Regions from separate parts of the Nevskia sp. genome, predicted to be linked through region 1. Evidence: riboswitches for the same ligand, from Rfam matches in the RefSeq annotation. Region 1 holds a riboswitch; the other holds the start of a gene.
What was found. Region 1 has a riboswitch for cobalamin ahead of ACTIGJ_RS08310 (TonB-dependent receptor domain-containing protein). Riboswitches for the same ligand answer to the same signal wherever they lie in the genome.

Region 1 (7,834 bases):
GGCCGGCGTGCTGCTGCTGTTGCCGCTGATCCGCGCGCCGCAGGCCACGGCCCAGCCGGCCGCTGGCCATTGAAGCTGCGGTACAGTCCCGTCATTCCCTTCCCGGATTCTTCGTCGCCATGAACCAGTCCCCGCGTCAGCTCCGGCGTCCCCGCGCCCTCGTCACGCGCACGCTCGCGGCCGGCTGGCTGGCGGTCTCGCTGTCGGCCGAAGCGCAGTTCCTGCTGAAGGACGGCCAGGGTCTGGCGGGTGCGCCGCAGGCGGTGCCGGAAGCGGGCAAGGAGAAGGACGGCGAGCACACTGCGCCGATGCAGAAGCTGCCTGAAGTGAAGGTCGAGGGCGAACTCGATCCGCTCGCCGAAGGTGATCGCAAGCGCCGCAACCAGATCAAGCAGCTGCCGGGTCTGGGTACCGATCAGCAGCGCGAGCTGGATCGGCTCGAAAAGCTGCGCGCCTGGTACGACTCGCTGCCCAAGGACGCCAACAAGCTGACCAACGAGCAGAAGGCCTTCCTCGAACAGCAGAAGGATTTCGATGCCAAGCCCGACGCCCGCCCGGGCGTGCCGCCGGTGCTCGGCGAGCGCCGCAACCCGGCCGACTACCGCGATCCGATCAAGGCCGTCTCGCCCTGATCGGCGCAGCCGCCGTCAGGCGATGTCGCTGCGCTTCCAGCTGACTTCCTGGCCGCCGTCGAGGCGGGCCAGCACGCGGCAGCAGACGAACAGGTAGTCGGACAGGCGGTTCAAGTACTGCGGCACCCGATCGCTGACCGAGGCATCGTCGGCCTTCACCGACCACACCGCGCGTTCGGCGCGCCGGGCCACCGCCCGCGCCAGATGCGCGGCAGCGGCAGACGGATTGCCGCCCGGCAGCACGAATTCCTTGAGCGGCGGCAGCGCCTCGTTGAGGCGCTCGATCTCGGCATCGATGCGCGCGAGATAGCCCGGCTTGACCAGCTCGAAGCCGGGCATCGACAGCTCGCCGCCGAGATCGAACAGCTCGTGCTGGGTCTGCGCCAGCGGCCCGCGCACGTCGTCCGGCAGCGGCTGCACCAGCAGCAGGCCGATGCAGCAGTTCAGTTCGTCGACATCGCCCATCGCCTGCACGCGCAGGTGGGTCTTCGGCACCCGCTCGCCGCTCGACAGGCCGGTGGTGCCCTTGTCGCCGGTGCGGGTGACGATCTTCGAAAGCCGGTTGCCCATGGTGCAGTCAGTCCTTGTCGAGCGGGCAGGCCGGCGGGTGGCGCCGGCCTGCGATCGGGTGGTGGCTAGCGTTGTTCCCAGCGCAGCGTGCCGTAGACGGCGCGGCCGAGCTGCCGGTAGCCGGCCGCGGTCTGGTAGTCGCGATCCAGCAGGTTTTCCAGCCGCGCGGCCAGCGAGAAGCCATGCGGCAGTTTGACGCCTGCGCCGAGATTCCACAGCAGGTAGCCGGAATCCTTGGTCGGTGCGCCGGTCACGGCGCTGACATCGGCACGGTCGGAGGTGCCGAGCACATCGGTCGCCAGATAGACGTTGCCGATGTCACGGCGCAGCTGCGCCGTGACGCTGCGGCGCGCGCGGCGCAGCAGCGGGCTGTCGTCGGAGCGGTCCTTCGGGTTCTGGATGATGCCGCTCAGGGTGCCGGACCACAGGCCGTCGGCGTACCGGTAGGTGGCTTCGAGGCCGGCGTTCTTGGCGCGGTCGACATTGACGGCACGGAAGCCGAAATCGATGTTGGCGTCGTTCGCGGGGTCGAACTGCACGCTGATCAGATCCCGGTAGCGGGTGCGGAAAGCCCGCAGGTCCCAGGTCTGGAACGTGCCCCAGCGCTGGCGAACGCCGACTTCGAGATTCAGCGAGCGTTCCGGGTCGAGATCCGGATTGCCGCCGAAGCCGAAGCGGTCGGTGGCGTCCGGCGCCCGGAAGCCGCTGCCGGCGGCGGCGATCAGGCTGGTGCCCAGCTGGGCGGTGCGTGGCAGGTCGTAGCCGTACTCGGCATTCCAGGTGAAGCGGCTGCCGAAGGCGTCGTGGTTCAGCAGGCTGCCGGCCAGCTGGAGATGGTGCTCGGCGCGGTCGTACTGCGTCTGCAGGAAGACGTTGTACAGATCGACCACCTGGTGGATCGTCGAGCCGAAGCTCAGCGCATCGACGCGCTCCTGCGACACCTGGCCGCCGAACAGCGCCCGCAGCTCCGGCAGCACGGTGACCGTGTTCTGCCAGTCGAGCATCGGCCGGATCGTGCGCACGGTGTCCGGCGACGTGTACTGGTGGATGCGGTCCTCGCCGCGGCTCAGGGTCAGCAGCGAGTCCCAGTTGTCGAGCAGCTGCGCCGCCGCCGACAGCGCCAGAACCTGGTTGCGGAACGCCTGCGCCGCCGGGTTCAGGCCGAACAGCGGGCTGCAGGAGTCGTAGGTCTCGACCTTGCCCTGGGTGTTGTAGGCGCGCGCCTCGAACAGCGCGATGCCGGCGTCGGCGCTGGCCTTGACGTTGACCGAGTTGTTGCGGAAGCCGCTCTTGTCCGGGCCGCCTTCGCAGGCGGACAGGCCATCGGTGCGCTGCTGTTCGGTCTGCACCGAGAAGCCGTAGGCGCCGATGCGGTTGGCGTAGCTGGCTGAGCCGTCGACGGTGCCGTAGGACCCGCCGCGGATGCTGGCGTCGATCTGCTGCGTCGAGGCACCGCGGGTGATGATGTTGATGACGCCGGCCAGCGCATCGGAGCCGTACAGCGTCGAGCGCGGACCCTTGACGATCTCGATGCGCTCGATCATGTCCGGCGCCAGGTTCTGCAGCGCCGCGCCACCGGCCGTCGCCGGGTTGACGCGGACGCCGTCGATCAGCACCAGCGTGTGGTTCGACTCGCCGCCGCGGATGAATGCCGAGGTCAGCTGGCCCGGGCCGCCGCTGCGGCCGATCTCGATGCCGGCATGGAAGCGCAGCAGCTCGGCGATGTCACCGGCCTGCGCGGCGAGGATCTGCGCGCGGTCGATGACGATGGTCGCCGCACCGATCCGCGACTGCGGCTGCGGTGTGCGGCTGGCGGTGACCAGCACCGGATCGAGCGCCACCGGCGCATCGGTGCTGCCGGCAGCCGGCGCCGGCGCGGTCGAGGAGGAAGGATTCTGCTGGGCAAGGCAAAGCGCAGGCGCTGCAACGAGCGCCGCCAACAACGCGGATTTCATCTGGAGTCTCCCGTGGCCTGCGTCCCCGCAAGCGCACTGATCGGAATACCTGCACACGGATGCATGCAGACCCGTTCCAGGCCGGTCTCCGGACTCATGGGCGAAGGCGCAATGCCGCGCGAGCCTTCCTTCGACGCCTTCCCGGATCGGGACACGATCCAGTGGCGGTGGCCGAAGCACTCCCATCTACCGTTGCGGGGGCAGTGCCGGGTTTGTCGATCCCGTGTGGCGGGGCGACGCACCGGCTTCCCGTTTAACCCTGACACCGTGTCGAGCGGGGTTCAGGGCACCTGCGAACGGCAATATGGTATCCCACCATACGATCTGCCTGCCGGGCGGGTCGCCGGGCACGGTTATCATTCGCCCCCGCGTTGCCCTGGAGTCCGCGCTTGACCGTCAGTCCCTACCTCGCCGCCGCCCTCGAGGCCGCCGAAGCCGCCGCCGCCGAGATCCGCCGCGCCTACCGCGGCCAGTTCGAGGTCGAGACCAAGGCCGATTCGAGCCCGGTGACCGAAGTCGACATCGCCGCCGAGCGGGTCATCAAGTCGGTGCTCAAGCAGCATTTCCCGGATCACGGTTTCTTCGGCGAGGAACTGGGCAAGGAGACCGGCGACAACCGCCACCTGTGGCTGATCGACCCGATCGACGGCACCAAGAGCTTCGTGCGCGGCTACCCGATGTTCTCGACCCAGATCGCGCTGATGAAGGACGGCGAACTGATCGTCGGCGTGTCGTCGGCGCCGTGCTGGGACGGCGCGCTCGGCGAAGTGGTTTATGCCGAACGCGGCCAGGGCGCCTGGTGCGACAACCAGCGGCTGACGATCGCCGGCACCGCGACGATCGCCAAGACCACGCTGTCGACCGGCAATCTCGCAAGGCTGGCCGCTAGCCCGGCCTGGGCGCGGCTGGGCGGGCTAATCGGCAAGGTCCACCGCATCCGTGGCTACGGAGATTTCCTGCATTACCACCTGCTGGCCTCCGGCCGCATCGATGCGGTGGTGGAATCCGACGTCAACATCCTCGACATCGCCGCACTCAGCGTCATCGTCCGCGAGGCCGGCGGCGTGTTCACCGATCTCGAAGGCCGGCCGCTGTCGCTGGCCACCACCAGTGTGCTGGCCGCCACGCCGGCGCTGCACCCGCAGCTGCTGGCCGAACTGGCCTGGACCGCGCCGGCCTGACCCCCTTCCCGATTGCCTGGAGCATCCGATGTACGACTACGCAAACAAGACCGTCTTCGTGTCCGGCGGCACCAGCGGCATCAATCTCGGCATCGCCCATGCGTTCGCCCAGGCCGGCGCCCGGGTGGTGGTGATGTCGCGCAAGCAGGACAAGGTCGACGCGGCGGTGGCGGCGCTGAAGGCGCACGGCGGCGAAGCCTTCGGCCACGCGGCGGATGTCCGCGACTACGCCGCTGTCGAGGCGGCGTTCAAGGACACCGCCACCCGCTTCGGCGCGATTGACGTGCTGGTTTCCGGCGCCGCCGGCAACTTCCCTGCGCCGGCCGTCGGCATCTCGCCGAACGGTTTCAAGTCCGTGGTCGACATCGACCTGCTCGGCACTTTCCACGTAGTGCGCGCGGCCTTTCCGTACCTGGCCAAACCGGGCGCTTCGGTGATCAACATCTCGGCGCCACAGGCCTGGATTCCGATGGACTTCCAGATGCACGTCTGCGCGGCCAAGGCCGGCGTCGACATGGTGACCCGGGTCGCGGCGCTCGAATGGGGCGCGGCCGGCATCCGCGTCAACTCCATCGCGCCGGGGCCGATCGAAGGCACCGAAGGCATGCGCCGGCTGGCGCCGAACGAGCGCGCCAACCAGCTGATCACCGACAGCGTGCCGCTGGGCTGCTATGGCACCACCGATGACATCGCCCAGGCGGCGCTGTGGCTGTCGAGCCCGCTGGCCCGCTACGTGACCGGCGTGGTGCTGGCCGTCGACGGCGGCTGGTCGCTGGGCGGTGTGTCGGCAATGAGCATGGGGCTCAAGAAGGCGATGACCGGCGGCTGAGCGCCGCGCGTCCGCGTCAGGTCGACACTTCCGGGTCGTCCGGCGCCTGCAGCACGCTGTCGGTCATCCAGCAGTCCTTGAATTCGCCGTCCAGCTGCTTCGACAGCTGGAACACGTAGCGATGTCGCCGGCCTTCGCGGTCGATCAGCTCGACGCCCTGCAGCGCGATGTCGCCCTGCATGATCAGCGGCGCCAGCGTGCTGCTGCGGTGGTTCAGCAGTGCCGGGTAGCCTTCGCGGATCATCGCCGCGAAGCGCTTCAGCGGCCCGGTCAGGCTGCGGTTGCCCGGCGAGGCGAAGCCGAACACCACCGCCATCCCGGCATCGCGCTGCGGCTGGTCGACCCGTGCCAGCGCCGCCAGCTGCAGCTGCACGACGGCGGCCGGGTTCAGCGCCGGATCGGGTTTCGGCTGCAGCGGACCGCCGGCGGCCGATGCGCTGCCGGCCAGCAGCAGCCAGAGCAGGGGAATCAAGCGCGGCAGGATCGGTCTCATCGCGGCGGCAACCTCGTACACTGAAAGACAATGGCTGGTCGCGAATATAGCGCGGCCCCGGAGACCCTCCCCCGATGCGCAAACCGTCAAGAAATCTCGTGCTGTCAGGCCTCGCGATCACCGCGCTGGCCGCCTGCGCGACCTCGCCGCTGGGCCGTTCGCAGCTCAAGCTGGTATCGGACAGCGAGCTGAACCAGCTCGGCGCCACCGCGTTCCAGGAAACCGCGAAGAAAACGCCGGTGACCAGCGATGGCCGCACCACGGCCTACGTCAACTGCGTGGCCAACGCGATCACCCGGGAAGTCGGCGGCACCTGGGAAGTGAAGGTGTTCGACTCCAAGGACGTCAACGCCTTCGCGCTGCCGGGCGGCAAGATCGGCGTCTACACCGGCCTGCTGGCGATCACCGAAACGCCGGACCAGCTGGCGGCGGTGATCGGCCACGAGGTGGCCCACGTGATCGCCGGCCATTCCAACGAGCGGGTGTCGCAGCAGCAGGTCACCAGCGTCGGCCTGACGATGGCGCAGGTGCTGGTCGGTGGCGGTGTCGGTGGCGACACGCTGATGTCGGCGCTCGGCGCCGGCGCCCAGTACGGCGTGCTGCTGCCGTTTTCGCGCGCTCACGAAAGCGAGGCCGACCTGCTCGGGCTCGACTACATGGCCAAGGCCGGCTTTGATCCGCGACAAGCGGCGGCGCTGTGGCGGAACATGGCCAAGTCCGGCGGGCAGAAGCCGCCGGAGTTCGCGTCCAGCCATCCGTCCGACGAAACCCGCATCCGCCAGATCGAAGGCCGCCTGCCGCAGGACGTGCCGGTCTACGTGCAGGCGCTGGCCAACGGCCGGCGCCCGGACTGCAAGCGGGTCTGAACCGCTGCCGGAACGATCAGCCGCCGGCGGCCACGAAATGGCAGGCGGCGTACTGGTCGGCGCCGTCGACCTTGCGCAGGCCCGGCACGCTCTGCACGCAGGCGTGCTCGACCAGCGGGCAGCGCGGATGGAACACGCAGCCCATCGGCGGCTGGCCCGGATCGGCGGCGCCACCGAGCCGCTTGCGGCGCTTCGGCGCGCTGCCGTCCGGGTCGATCACCGGCGCCGCCTCGAGCAGCGCGCGTGTGTACGGGTGGCGCGGCCGCTCGTAGAGATCGTCGGCGCGGCCCTGCTCCATCACCTTGCCGAGGTACATCACCAGCACGCGGTCGGCCAGCTGCCGGACCACGGCCAGGTCGTGGGCGATGAAGATCATCGCCAGTTGCCGTTCCTGGGCGAGATCGGCCAGCAGGTTGATGATCTGCGCCTGGATCGAGACATCGAGCGCCGACACCGGCTCGTCGCAGATCAGCAGTTTCGGTTCGACGATCAGCGCCCGGGCGATGCCGACCCGCTGGCCCTGGCCGCCGGACAGTTCGCTGGCGCGGCGATCGGCAAGCTCCTCGCCCAGGCCGACGCGGGCCAGCAGCGCCCGCGCCCGTGCCTTGCGCTCATCGGCCGGCAGCTCCGGCATCAGCGCCTTGAGCGGTTCGGCGACGATGTCGAGCACCTTCATCTTCGGGCTCAGCGACCCCAGCGGGTCCTGGAACACCAGCTGCACGTCGCGGCGCAGCGGCTTCCACTGCTTGCGGTTCAGGCCGATCAGCTCCTGTCCCTGGTAGCGGATCGAGCCGGCGCTGGCCGCCTGCAGCCCGACCAGCGTGCGCGCCAGCGTGGACTTGCCGCAGCCGGATTCCCCGACGATGCCGAGGATCTCGCCCGGCTGCAGGTCGAAGTGCAGATCGTCGATCGCTTTCACGGCCAGCGACCGCGTCCACGGCAGCAGGCCCCGTTTCGGGTAATGCACCCGGAGGCGGCGGACGGACAGGAGCGGAGCAGAAGCCATGGAAATCGACGAGCAAGAAAAAGGCCGACGTGATCGCCGGCCTCTGATTTTACCGCCAGTGCCGCCCGATCATTCGAGCAGCGAGCGCAGCATCCAGGCGGTCTTCTCGTGCAGCTGCAGACGCTGGGTCAGCAGGTCGGCGGTCGGTTCGTCGCTGGCCTTGTCGGCCAGCGGGAACACCGAACGCGCCGTCTTGGCGCAGGCTTCGTGGCCCTTGACCAGCTTCTTGACCATGTCCATCGCCGCCGGCACGCCTTCGTCTTCCTCGATGCTCGACAGCTTGGCGTACTGCGCATAGGTGC
Region 2 (7,834 bases), on a different contig from region 1:
TCAGCGCCGTCTCGCCGGAAGTGGTGGCCGGCCAGGTGGCGGCCCGCGTGCGCTTCGCCGACGCCGTGCCGGAGGGCCTGCGCCAGAACCAGCGGCTGTCGGCGCGGGTACTGCTCGACGAACGCAAGAACGTGCTGACCGTCCACCGGGGCCCGTTCATCGACGCCGGTGGCGGGCGGGTGGCCTACGTGATCCGTGGCGATGTCGCCGAGCGGGTCAGCATCGAGACCGGCGCCAGCAGCCTGAACCAGGTCGAGATCCTGTCCGGTCTCGAGGCCGGCGACCGGATCGTGATTTCCGGCACCGACGAATTCAACGGCGCGCAGCGCGTGGTGCTGCATTGAGCCGCGCGGCGACTGCCGTGTCCCTGATCGCCGCCGCCGCTGCGGCGGCCCGATTCCCGACGATGATTCACCCGAGGTCGCAGCCATGCTGAAGATGCACCACCTGTCCAAGGTCTACCGCACGCACCTGATCGAAACGCATGCGCTGCGCGATTTCTCGATCCATGTGAAGAACGGTGAGTTCGTTGCCGTGACCGGCCCGAGCGGCTCGGGCAAGACCACCTTCCTGAACATCGCCGGCCTGCTCGAGGAATTCAGCGGCGGCGAATACTTCCTCGACGGCGTCGACGTGCGCGGCATGAACGACGCGGCGCGCTCGCGGCTGCGCAACGAGAAGATCGGCTTCATCTTCCAGGGTTTCAACCTGATCCCGGACCTGAACCTGTTCGACAACGTCGACGTGCCGCTGCGCTATCGGGGCTTCAACGCCGCCGAGCGCCGCCGGCGCATCGAGCAGGCGCTGAGCCGCGTCGGCCTGTCGGCGCGCATGAAGCACTATCCGTCGGAGCTGTCCGGCGGTCAGCAGCAGCGCGTCGCGATTGCCCGGGCGCTGGCCGGTTCGCCGAAGATCCTGCTGGCCGACGAGCCGACCGGCAATCTCGACACCCAGATGGCGCGCGGCGTCATGCAGCTGCTGGAGGAGCTTCATGCCGAGGGCGCGACCATCATCATGGTCACCCACGATCCCGAGCTGGCCGCCCGCGCGCAGCGCAATGTCCACGTGATCGACGGCCAGGTGGTCGACATCCAGGCCGAGCCCCGGCTGCGCAACGTCGGCGCGCCGCCGCTGCAAGCGGCCCAGGCCTGAGCGGGCAGGGGGCGCACGACCATGTTCGGCTATTACCTCAACCTGGGCCTCCGCAGCCTGCGCCGCAACCCGGTGCTGACGGCGCTGATGGTGTTCGGCATCGCGCTCGGCATCGCCGCCAGCATGACCAGCCTGACGGTGTTCCACCTGATGGGCAGCGACCCGATTCCGTGGAAGTCCGACCGGCTGCACGTCGTGCAGCTCGACAACTGGGACATCAACCAGGCCTATGACGAGGAAAAGGGCCGGCTGCCGGACCAGCTGACCTATCTCGACGCCACGGCGCTGATGGCGGCTGGCAAGGCCGATCGGCAGGTGGCGATGTACAAGGTGGTGCTGCCGGTGCAGCCGGCCGGCGACGACGGCGGGCCGGAGATCAAGCCCTACCTGGCGCTTGGCCGGGCAACCTACAGCGACTTCTTCCCGATGTTCGAACCACCGTTCCGCTACGGCGGGCCGTGGAGCCGCGAGCAGGACGAGGCGCGGGCGCGGGTCACGGTGCTGACCGAGTCCACCAACGAAAAGCTGTTCGGCGGCGCCGACTCCACCGGCCGGACGGTGCGCTTCGATGGCGTCGACTACACCGTGGTCGGTGTGCTCGACCGCTGGCAGCCGAGGGTCAAGTACTTCGACCTGACGGTCGGCGCGCTGACCGACCCCGAGGAAGCCTTCATTCCGTTCACCACGGCGATCGACCTGCGCGTGCAATCGTCCGGTAACAACAGCTGCTTCAAGGCGCCGGCGCCGAGCTGGGAAGGCTATCTGGCCTCCGACTGCATCTGGATCCAGTTCTGGGTGCAGCTCGACAGCCCGGCGCGGCAAGCGGAGTACAAGCGCTTTCTCGATGCCTACGTGATGGAGCAGAAGAAGCTGGGCCGTTTCGAGCGCCCGCTGGCGACGCTGCTGCCAGACGTCAACGAATGGCTCGCGCTGCAGGAGGTGGTGTCGCGCGACGTCGAGATCCAGGTCGGGCTGGCCTTTGCGTTCCTGGCCGTCTGCCTGGTCAATACCGTAGGCCTGCTGCTGGCCAAGTTCATGCGCAAGAGCGGCGAGATCGGCCTGCGCCGGGCGCTCGGTGCCAGCCGCCGCCAGCTGTTCCTGCAGCATCTCGTCGAAGCCGGCGTGGTCGGCATCAGCGGCGGTCTGGTCGGCCTGGCGCTGACCGGCCTCGGCCTGATGGGCGTGCGCGCGCTGTACAGCGAGTTCAAGACCATCACCGAACTGGACTGGACGATGGTTGCCGTGACCCTGCTGCTGTCAGTGCTGTCGGCCACGCTGGCCGGGCTGTTCCCGACCTGGCGCGCCTGCCGCGTGCAGCCGGCTTCCCAGCTCAAGACCCAGTAAGGAGAACGCGTATGGAACTTCGACCGATCCTGTCGGCGCTGATGCGCTCCCGCGTGGCGCTGGTGCTGCTGGGCCTGCAGATCGCGCTGACCCTGGCGATCGTCTGCAACAGCCTGTTCATCATCAGCGAGCGCGCGGCGCTGATGGAGCGCCCGAGCGGCATGAACGAGGCCGACACCTTCATCCTTGCCTCGATCGGCTTCGGCGCCGACTTCAACCTGAAGAACGCCATCGCCGACGATCTGGCCATGCTGCGCGCGCTGCCCGGCGTGGTCGCGGCAGCGCCGATCAACTCGCTGCCGATGACCAACGGCGGCTGGAGTTCCGGGCTGTCGCTGACCCGCGAGCAGAAGACGTCGTCGGCCTATTCGGCGATGTATTTCAGCGACGACCAGGCACTGACGGCGATGGGCGCGCAGCTGATCGCTGGCCGGCCGTACCGGCCCGAGGAACTCGGCGAGCGCACCCGCAAGACCGCAGGCTGGCCGCCGGTGATCATCATCAGCCGCGCGCTCGGCCACAAGCTGTGGCCAGGGCAGGACCCGGTCGGCAAGACCGTGTGGCTGGACACCGAGGCCGAGGCCTCGACGGTGATCGGTGTCATCGACCGCCTGCAGGCGCCATGGGTGCACAACGAGGAGGTCGTCGAATTCGCCACCGTGCTGCCGGAAGTCATCAACGAAGGCGCGTTCACCCGCTACATCATCCGTGCCGCGCCGGGACAGCGCGATGCCGTGATGAAGGCGGCCGAGGCGAAGCTGGCCGAGATCAATCCGAGCCGCATCGTCCGCGAAGGCAAGACGCTCGAGAAGGTGCGCGCCGAGGCCTATGCCGGTGACCGGGCGATGATGATCATCCTCGGTGTGGTGATCGCCTCGCTGCTGGTCATCACCGCGCTCGGCATCGTCGGCATGGCCAGCTTCTGGGTCACGCAGCGGACCAAGCAGATCGGCACCCGGCGTGCGCTGGGCGCGACGCGCGGCGCGATCCTGCGCTACTTCCTGGCCGAGAACTTCGTCATCACCAGCATCGGGCTGCTGCTCGGTACGGCGCTGGCCTACGGCTTCAACGTCTGGCTGATCCGTCACTACCAGACCCAGGCGATGCCGTGGTACTACGTTCCGGTCGGCTGCCTGAGCTTGTGGCTGCTCGGTCAGCTGGCCGTGCTGGGGCCGGCGCGGCGCGCATCCCGGGTGCCGCCGGCGATGGCGACACGCTCGGTCTGACGCCACCCGCCACCCTGATCTGATTCCATGCTCCAGCCGATGACCTGCCGTGCGCGCCGCGTCCTTTCCGTGCTGCTTCTGCTGCTCGGCAGCGTCTGGCTGCGTGTTCCAGATGCACGCGCCGCCGATCCGGCGCCGACGCTGGAAGCCCGCCGGCAGGCGCTCGACCAGCTGCTCGCGGAACAGTGGCAGGACACGCTGCGGCAAAGCCCGGAATTCGCGACCGTGCTGGGCGATGACCGCTACAACGATCGCTGGAGCGACAACTCGCTGGCCGCCAGCGCCGCGCGGCAGGCCTCGCTGGCGAACTGGCTGGCGCGCTTCGAGGCCATCGACAGCCGCGACTTTCCGGAGGTCGAGCAGCTGAACCGCACGCTGATGATCGATCAGCTGCGCGATGCGCTGGAAAGCCTGCGGCTGAAGCTGAACCTGATGCCGCTGGACCAGACCAACGGCGCGCAGCTGCAATACCCGCAGTTCGCTGCCGTGGTGCCGACCGACAGCGTGCGGCACTACGAAGACTGGCTGGCGCGCCTGAACGCGATGCCGGCGCAGATCGAACAGCTGATCGCGCTGTCGCGCGCCGGTCTCGCCGCCGGGCTGGTGCCGCCGAAGTTCCTGCTCGAGAAGGTGGCCGTGCAGTGCGAGTCGATCGCCCGGCCGGCGGGGCTCGACAGCGCTTTCGCGTCGCCGCTGGCGCGGATGCCGGAGGGCATTGCGGCTGCCGATCGCGCCCGGCTCAAGGCGGCGATCGTCGCCGCGATCGACGGCAAGGTGCGTCCGGCCTACCGGCGGCTGGCGCAGTTCGTCCGCCGCGACTACGCCCCGCACGGGCGGCTGCAGCCCGGCATCTGGGCGCTGCCGAACGGCGACGCGCTGTATCGCTATCTGGTGCGCAGCCAGACCAGCACCGACCTGAGCCCGAAGGCGATCCACGAACTGGGGCTCCAGGAAGTGGCGCGTATCGAGGCCGAGCAGACGACCATTGCACGGCGCTTCGGCTATGACGATCTGGCCAGCTTCCGTGCGGCGCTGAAGCAGGATCGCGACACCTTCGCCAGTTCGCCGGAACAGATTCTCGACCGCTACCGGCAGTACAACGCGCAGATGGCGCCGATGCTGCCGAAGTTGTTCGGCCTGCTGCCGAAGTCGGCGGTGCAGGTGCGCGCGGTCGAGGCCTACCGCGAGCAGGAAGCGCCGGGTGCGTCGTACCTGCAAGGCTCGCCGGACGGCAAGCGGCCCGGCCTGATCTATGTGAACACCGGCGATTTCGCCCATCGCTCGCTGCTGACCATCGAATCCACCGCCTACCACGAAGGCTCGCCCGGCCATCACATGCAGGTGTCGATCGCGCAGACCTTGCCGGAGCTGCCGCCGTTCCGGCAGCAGGGCGGCTACACGGCCTATGTCGAGGGCTGGGCGCTGTATTCGGAGCAGCTCGGCAAGGACGTCGGCTTCTACACCGAGCCGCTCAGCGACTACGGCCGCCTGTCAGACGAGCTGCTGCGCGCCAATCGCCTGGTGCTCGATACCGGCGTGCACGACCAGCACTGGACGCGCCAGCAGATGGTCGACTGGTTCCACGCCCATTCCTCGGACGACGAACCGGACCTGCAGTCGGAAACCGATCGCTACATCGCCTGGCCTGGCCAGGCGCTGGCCTACAAGCTCGGCCAGCTACGCATCCTGGCACTGCGCGAGGAGGCGAAGGCCTCGCTTGGCGATCGCTTCGATATCCGCCAGTTCCACGATGTGGTGCTCGGCGGTGGCGCGCTGCCGCTGGATGCGCTCAGCGAGCGCGTGCACCACTGGCTGATGACCTCGCGCTGAGCCGCTGGCAGGGCGTGGTCGCCGCTCAGCGCTTCAGCGACGCCATGATCTTGGCCGCCAGCAGCGGTGCCGAACGGTTGCCGGCGTCGGCGCCGATGTCGGTGCCGGTTTCCTCGCGTTCGTGGAACACCCGGCCGCCGACCACCACCACCAGCTGAGGATTGCGCGAGGCATCGCGAACCTGGCGGATGGTCTGCGCCATGCGCGGCAGCCACTGTTCGCGGTGCAGCGAGGCGCTGAGCGACAGGTCGAGCGCATCGAACCAGGTGTCGGCCACCAGCTGTTCGAGCGCTGCGTCGGTGGCGGGTGCCTCGTACTGCGTGTTCCAGCCGGCCTGCCACAGCACTTCGGCGTCGAGGCTGGCGCCAAGCCGATGCAGCTCGCCCGGCTGTGGCGTGACCAGTACGGCCGGAAGATTCGCCACCGGCAGCCGTTGCGCAGCGCTGGTCGACTGGCGCATTGCCGACTGCACCCGGCACAGCGCCACGGTCATCTCCAGCTCGGTGCAGTCATCGTCGATCCACAAATCGCCGAGGCTGCGTGCCAGCGGCTCGTAGAGATCGCGGCACAGCACGCTGATCGACTGCGACAGCGCCTGCAGCTCGGCCATCCGCGCCAGGCCGCTTTCCGGATCAGTGGCGACCAGCAGGCGGGCGAGTTCGGCGATGCGCGGGTCGACGATCGGCAGCGTGGCGCTGTCGACATGCAGGGCCGCGAGCTGCGGCACCAGCACCGATTCGACGACGTTCTTGAGGACATCGTGCTTCGGTCGCGGCGAGGGTGAGCGGCCGCCGGACGCGGCCAGCAGCGGCTCGCGGGCAATCACCACCGGCGAGCGGATCGCCATCGATGCCAGCAGTTCGGCTGCGGCATGCGGGCGACGGTTCAGCGTGTCGATCAGCGTCGGCGGCAGGTGAATGAAGCCGGAGTTGGTCTTCTCCTGCGTCAGGCTGCGGGTCGACAGCTTCATGTCCCATTCGCCGAAGCAGCGCACCGGCGTCTGCGTGCGGCCGAGCAGGTCGATGGCGCCATGGCGAGGGTCGCGCTGGATCGACTGCCAGACTTTTTCGAGGCCTTCCTCCGGGCCTTCGAGCCACTGGAAGAAGCGGCCGTTGTCATAGATCAGCAGGCCGGTCAGCCCTTCAGCGCGATTGCGTTCGGCGGCGGCGCGCTGGAGACCGGCGAGGTCGTCATCGGACATCGGCCGTCGCGACTGGCTGTGGTAGACCAGCGACCAGAGGTCGGGCGCGACGGTGTCGCGGAGTCGCAAGGATTCAGTTGTCGATGAGCGTGATGTCTGCACGGTGAGTCCCCTCAGCACTGTTGTCCCGAGCAGCCCGGCAAACGCGCCCCGGTGCTGGCGTTCGCCAGTATCGGGAAAGCGTCCGGCCGGTGCACCCCGCCCGAGGACTATTGTTCTTGCGTCGGCAGGTCTCCTGGCTTGCGGGTCGTCGTTGCGTTGCGGCCTTCCCGATGCCGAGGCACCCGTGGCGTGCGTGGAACGCGAACTCACCGCTTACAGTTGCGGGGGCAGCTCCGGAATGACTGTCGACCAGCGCACCGGATTCCCTCTTGGCATCCGGGAATGACGGCCCCCGAATGACCGAAGCGACCGCAGGTTGGCCCGTCGGCCGGAAATTTGTCAAGACGAATTGACGACAGCATTTTCCACGCTTATCTGACAGTTTGGACAAGGCGGCTGCGCGGATCATCGTGGCCTCCATCCTGAGCCCCGGTACAGCCGCATGGCTGCCATCAGGAGCGCCGGTGGGGCGGCTTCGACGACAATACGGCGACCAGCCGCCGCGCCCGAATCGCCATGCGCACCATCCTGATCATCGACGACAACCCCGGGGTCTGCGAGGCGCTGAGCCTGCTGTTCTCGCTGCACGACATCCAGGCGTTGACGGCCGCCTCGCCGGACGTCGGGCTGGAGCTGCTGAGCCGCACGCCGGTCAGCCTGGTGGTGGCCGACATGAACTTCACTGCCGACACCACCTCCGGTGCCGAAGGCGCGGCGCTGTTCCACGCCATCCGCGCCCGCAACCCGGATCTGCCGGTGATCTTGCTGACCGCCTGGACTGATCTGGCCACGGCCGTCGAACTGGTCAAGGCCGGCGCGGCGGACTACTTGGCCAAGCCCTGGGACGATGCCAAGCTGCTGGCCACCGTCGAAAACCTGCTGGAGCTGGCGGAAGCGTCCCGCGATGCCAGCCGCCGCCGCACCGAGCGCAACCGCAGGCGCGAGCAGCTGGCGGCGCGCTTCGATCTTTGCGGCCTGG

Region 2: another riboswitch for cobalamin. It lies ahead of ACTIGJ_RS04295 (BLUF domain-containing protein); the one in region 1 lies ahead of ACTIGJ_RS08310 (TonB-dependent receptor domain-containing protein).

The regions. Positions count from the first base shown of each region.
Region 1 is NZ_JBIMKV010000006.1:160,636-168,469, reverse strand. It holds gene ACTIGJ_RS08325 (DHA2 family efflux MFS transporter permease subunit) at 1-73, shown strand, start outside; gene ACTIGJ_RS08320 (hypothetical protein) at 120-632, shown strand; gene ACTIGJ_RS08315 (cob(I)yrinic acid a,c-diamide adenosyltransferase) at 648-1,202, opposite strand; gene ACTIGJ_RS08310 (TonB-dependent receptor domain-containing protein) at 1,268-3,157, opposite strand; cobalamin riboswitch at 3,220-3,466, opposite strand; gene ACTIGJ_RS08305 (inositol monophosphatase family protein) at 3,547-4,338, shown strand; gene ACTIGJ_RS08300 (SDR family oxidoreductase) at 4,367-5,167, shown strand; gene ACTIGJ_RS08295 (DUF4864 domain-containing protein) at 5,184-5,639, opposite strand; gene ACTIGJ_RS08290 (M48 family metallopeptidase) at 5,735-6,526, shown strand; gene ACTIGJ_RS08285 (ABC transporter ATP-binding protein) at 6,543-7,493, opposite strand; gene ACTIGJ_RS08280 (Dps family protein) at 7,602-7,834, opposite strand, start outside.
Region 2 is NZ_JBIMKV010000003.1:143,942-151,775, reverse strand. It holds gene ACTIGJ_RS04320 (efflux RND transporter periplasmic adaptor subunit) at 1-344, shown strand, start outside; gene ACTIGJ_RS04315 (ABC transporter ATP-binding protein) at 430-1,152, shown strand; gene ACTIGJ_RS04310 (ABC transporter permease) at 1,174-2,496, shown strand; gene ACTIGJ_RS04305 (ABC transporter permease) at 2,508-3,722, shown strand; gene ACTIGJ_RS04300 (DUF885 domain-containing protein) at 3,750-5,552, shown strand; gene ACTIGJ_RS04295 (BLUF domain-containing protein) at 5,578-6,822, opposite strand; cobalamin riboswitch at 6,962-7,175, opposite strand; gene ACTIGJ_RS04290 (sigma-54-dependent transcriptional regulator) at 7,372-7,834, shown strand, end outside.